DNA from 2 places in the Nonomuraea sp. NPDC049695 genome. Region 2 is predicted to be linked to the other one. Evidence: predicted binding sites of a transcription regulator. Region 2 holds the regulator's gene; the other holds the start of a gene.

Region 1 (2,450 bases), on a different contig from region 2:
CATCGCGGCCCGCAACATCGCCCAACGCGGCGCCGCGGGCTGGGCTGCTGTCAACCAGCCACACGCTACCGGCCTCCCTTCAGCCAGACGGGCCCGTGAGAGCAAACCACCGGCATCAGCCGGTAGTAGTTGACGTGAGTTCCCTCTCTTCGAGCACCGCGAGCAGCGGCGCCGCCGCCGCAAGCACCGCCTGAACGTCCTCCTTGGAGGGGACCCGGCCCGCGTCCAGCACGAGCCGCACCCCGTCTGCCAGCCTGACCTCTGTGACCACCCGGGCAGCGCTTCCCTCGTGGGCCGCCCCTAGACCGGCCGTTCTGGGAGCCCGTGCGGCCGCCTGCCCGGGCCGATCAGCCCAGAACCGCCGCCTGACGTGCTCCCCACCGGCCCGTGCGACGCCGTCCGGGGGTTGTGCGGTGCCGGTCGTGGCCTGTGCCACGTCGTCATCGGCCCACATCGCATCGGGCTCGGCCGCCCGGCGCTCGGCCGTGTCACGCCGGGCCCCGGCGCCGTCGTGGGCGGCGCGGGTGTCGCCTGCCGGGCCGTCGTGCGTGGCATCGGCACCGGCTCCTGGGCCGTCATGTGTGGCGCCGGCTTCCGGCCTCGCGTGGTCGGTGGCCGCCAGCCCGTGCTGCGGCGGTGCCTCGCCGTGCAGCGCGTCCTCCAGCCAAGTCGCCCCGTCTGCCCGTGGCGTCGTGTCCGGGCTCCAAGCGGCGGCCGGTCTCGGGGTGGTGCTTGGCTCAAGGGCGGTGGCGAGTCCCGGGCCGGAGGGGGAGGGCCCGTCCGGTGATCCGGAGGTGGGTGCCAGGCCGGCCGTGGCCTCCAGCATGCGATCCGTGGCGCCGGCCAGCGCCGCTTGGATCTGGGCGATCGAGTGGCCGGCCGCCTGCAGGCGCTTGACGGCAACGAGCTGCAGCAGGTGTCTCCGGCCGTACTGGGCGATCCTGCCGCGCCTGGTCAGAGGCGGGTCCACCAGGCCGATCGTCGTGTACCACCTGATCAGCCGCTCTCCGGGCACGTCACGGACCCGGCCGTTGGCGGACGCCGCGCCGCCGCGCAGGGCGCGCGCCGCGTGCTCGGCCAGCTCGCCGATGGTCCAGGTGTCGCTCATACCTCCACCATGACACTGTCATTATTACACTGTCAATAACGGCATGGAATGCCTGCCGCCCTGTCGTTGTCGTTCTAAATAGGGAAAAGTCCTACTTACAGGGAGAAATGCGACATGGCGAAGATCACCGGCCCCCTTTCGGGCGAGGCCAAGAACACCGTCGCGGAGGCTCTGCAGGGCGCCCTGGTCGATCTCATCGACCTCTCGCTGGTCGCCAAGCAAGCACACTGGAACCTCATCGGTCCGCACTTCCGTTCGATCCATCTCCAGCTCGACGAGCTCACCGACCTGGCCAGAACGCACATGGACACCATCGCCGAACGCGCCGTCGCGATCGGCGCCAACCCGGACGGCCGTTCCGCCACGGTCGCCAGGGCCACGAAGCTCCAGCAGCCGGAGTCCGGCTGGCTGGAGGACGGCAAGGTGGTGGCGACGATCACCGATCTCCTGGACGGCGTCAGCAAGCGGATGCACGAGCGGGTCCGGACGACCGAGGAGGCCGACCCGGTCAGCCAGGACCTGATCATCTCGGTGGCGCAGGACATCGACAAGCAACACTGGATGTTCCAGGCCATGGGCTGACCTGCACCGGCCTGGCCTGCACTGGCCTGACCTGCACCGGCCTGGCCTGCACTGGCCTGGCCTGCACTGGCCTGGCCTGCACTGGCCTGACCTGCACCGGCCTGGCCTGCACTGGCCTTACCTGCACTGACCTGCCAGAAAGCCCGGGAGCCCGATCGGGAGCCCGGGCTTCGGCATGCCTCCCGCCGCACGTGGAGCGGCCACGCCCGCTGCCCCGACGGTCCGGGGTTTGCGAAGAGTTTGATGTCGCGAGTCCCTGCCATTCATGTCGGTGCGGTCGACTAGCGTGGCACCTAGAGGGAGGCCCCACGATGTCCCACAAGACTCTCCTCCGCACGGGCCCGCTCTGGCGGGGCGGCACCAGCCCGTACGGTCCGCTCGGCCTGCCGGGCGCGGACGACCTCGCGCTGCCCTCCGGGTTCACCGGCAGGGTGGTGGCCAGTTCGGGCCAGAAGGTCGCCGGGCTGACCTGGCACGCCGCTCCCGACGGCGGCGCCTGCTTCCCCGACGGCGCCGGCTGGATCTACGTGTCCAACTCCGAGCTCCCGCTGCTCGGCGGCGCCTCGGCGCTGCGCTTCCGCCCCGACGGCACCGTCGGCGACGCGTACCGCATCCTGTCGGGCACCGACCTCAACTGCGCGGGCGGCGCCACGCCGTGGCACACCTGGCTGTCGTGCGAGCTCGGCGACCGCGGCCGCGTCTTCGAGTGCGACCCCTACGGCGCGCGGGCCGCGCGCCCCCGCCTGGCGATGGGCCGCTT
Region 2 (2,450 bases):
CGTCGAGCGTCTCGACCGCCAGGATGGTGCCGAGCGCGGCGGCCGTCATCGGGAGCTGCACGGTGCAGTGGAGATCGTCACCGCGCCGCTCGAAGATCTCGTGAGCACGCTCGACGATCTCCAGGAACAGGTCTCCGGGCGGGCCGCCGCCGGGGCCGACCTCACCCTCGCCGGCGAGCTGGATGTGGGTGCCGTCCTCGACGCCCGCGGGGATGCGGACCTTGATCGTACGGCGGGTGCGCACCCGGCCGTCGCCGGAGCACTCCTGGCAGGGGTGGCGGATGATGGTGCCGAACCCGCCGCACTGCGGGCACGGCCGCGAGGTCATGACCTGACCCAGGAACGACCGGGTGACCTGGGAGATCTCGCCGCGCCCGCTGCACATGTCGCAGGTGTCGGGATGCGTGCCGGGCGCCGCGCCGGCCCCGTGGCAGACCTCGCAGAGCACGGCCGTGTCGACGACCAGCTCGCGGGTGGTGCCGAACGCCGTCTCGCGCAGGTCCAGCTCGACCCGGATGGTGGCGTTGCGCCCCCTGCGGGCACGCGAACGCGGCCCTCTGGCGCCCGCCGCGGTGCCGAAGAAGGCGTCCATGATGTCGCTGAACGGGAAGCCCGCTCCGAAGCCGCCGGCGCCCGCGCCTGCTCCCGCTCCGCCGAACGGGTCGCCACCCAGGTCGTACATCTGGCGCTTGTTCGGGTCGGACAGCACCTCGTAGGCCTGCGTGATCTCCTTGAACCGCTCCTGGGTCTCAGGATCGGGGTTCACGTCGGGATGCAGCTCGCGGGCCAGGCGGCGGTACGCCTTCTTGATCTCGTCCTGACTGGCGTCACGGCGCACCCCGAGGGTGGCGTAGTAGTCGCTGTTTGCCACTTATCGACCTCTTATGATGCAGCCAGGATCTGGCTGACGTAGCGTGCCACCGCGCGCACGGCGCCCATCGTAACTGGGTAGTCCATCCTCGTCGGTCCCAGCACGCCGAGCCGGGCCAGTTGGTTGTCGCCAGAACCGTATCCGGTCGCGACGATGGATGTCCCCCGCAGGTAGGGGTTTTCGGAGCCGATGCGCACGGTGAGCGCGGACGGTGTGTCGTTGGAAGTCTCGCCCAGCAGCCGCATGAGCACGACGTGCTCCTCCAGCGCCTCGAGCACGTCACGCAGGCCGGTCGCGAAGTCGGCGCCCGCGAGGTTCGCCGCGCCGGCGAACACGATCTTCTCGTCGTACCGCTCGACCAGCGTCTCCAGCAGCACCGACAGGATCGTGGCCGCCGCGGGCCGGTCTTCGACGGGCAGCCGCTCGGGCAGGTCGGCGACGAGCTCGGGCACGTTGCTCAGGCCGCAGCCGTCGAGGGAGGCGTTGAACACCGCGCGCAGGTGGGCGATGCGGGTGTCCTCGATGTCCTCGGGCAGCTCGATCACCCGCTGCTCGACGCGGCCGGTGTTGGTGATCAGCACGAGCATGACCCGCCGCTCGTTGAGCGGCACCAGCTCGACGTGCCTGACCGTCGAACGCGTCAGCGTCGGGTACTGCACGACCGCCACCTGCCGGGTCAGCTGCGCGAGCAGCCGGACCGTGCGGGTGACCACGTCGTCGAGGTCGACCGCGCCCGCGAGGAACGTCTCGATCGCCCTGCGCTCGGCCGCCGACAGCGGCTTGACCTGCGAGAGCCGGTCGACGAACAGGCGGTAGCCCTTGTCCGTCGGCACGCGGCCCGCGCTGGTGTGCGGCTGGGTGATGTAGCCCTCCTCCTCCAGCGCGGCCATGTCGTTCCTGACCGTCGCGGGGGAGACCTTCAGGTTGTGGCGCTCGGCGAGCGCCTTGGAGCCCACCGGTTCGTTGGTGGACACGTAGTCTTCGACAATGGCGCGGAGCACCGCCAGCTTCCGATCGTCGAGCACGTGCTCACCTCCTGCCTCTGCCATTTGAGGAACGCAACCATCTAGCACTCTGAGTTCCTGAGTGCCAAGTGTACGGCTCTCGCCCACAAGGTGCGATAACAGCAGGTCGCAACCTGGCTCCTAGCTTCTTACAAGGGGCAAGTACCACACTTGCCGACATGAGCGACAATTCACCCCCTCCGCCGTACGGCCCGCAGCCCGCCTCACAGCCGGGTTACGGCCCTCAACCTGGGTCCCAGCCGGGCTACGGCCCCCAGCCCGGCTCACAGCCGGGCTACGGGCAGCCTCCGCCGCAGTACGGGCCCGCGCCGCAGTACGGCCCGCCACCGCAGTACGGCCCACCGCCCCAATACGGCCCACCTCCTCAGTACGGACAATACGGCCAACAACCCCAATTTCCCCCTCGAATCGACTCGAAAGCCATCAAGCCGCGCCTGTGGTGGATCGGGCTCGTCTGGGGCGTCTTCGTCGTGTGCGCGATCGCCGGTGTCGTGGTGTTCTCCACGGGCCTGGTGAGCAGCGTGAGCGACCTGGCCCCGAGCAGGACGTTCGCG

Evidence for each region. Region 2 encodes HrcA, which represses chaperone genes, less so after heat shock. Its sites were predicted from a motif close to TTGGCACTCTCNNNNNGAGAGTGCCAA; they were not measured.
Region 1: the regulator HrcA is predicted to act here: its motif matches at 1,118-1,144, upstream of AB0J64_RS38510 (DNA starvation/stationary phase protection protein).

The regions. Positions count from the first base shown of each region.
Region 1 covers NZ_JBFANV010000062.1:210-2,659, forward strand. The annotation lists partial or broken gene AB0J64_RS38500 (transposase) at 1-133, shown strand, start outside; gene AB0J64_RS38505 (MerR family transcriptional regulator) at 116-1,108, opposite strand; gene AB0J64_RS38510 (DNA starvation/stationary phase protection protein) at 1,223-1,690, shown strand; gene AB0J64_RS38515 (alkaline phosphatase PhoX) at 2,002-2,450, shown strand, end outside.
Region 2 covers NZ_JBFANV010000015.1:26,876-29,325, forward strand. The annotation lists gene dnaJ (molecular chaperone DnaJ) at 1-871, opposite strand, end outside; gene hrcA (heat-inducible transcriptional repressor HrcA) at 883-1,896, opposite strand; gene AB0J64_RS15895 (hypothetical protein) at 2,055-2,450, shown strand, end outside.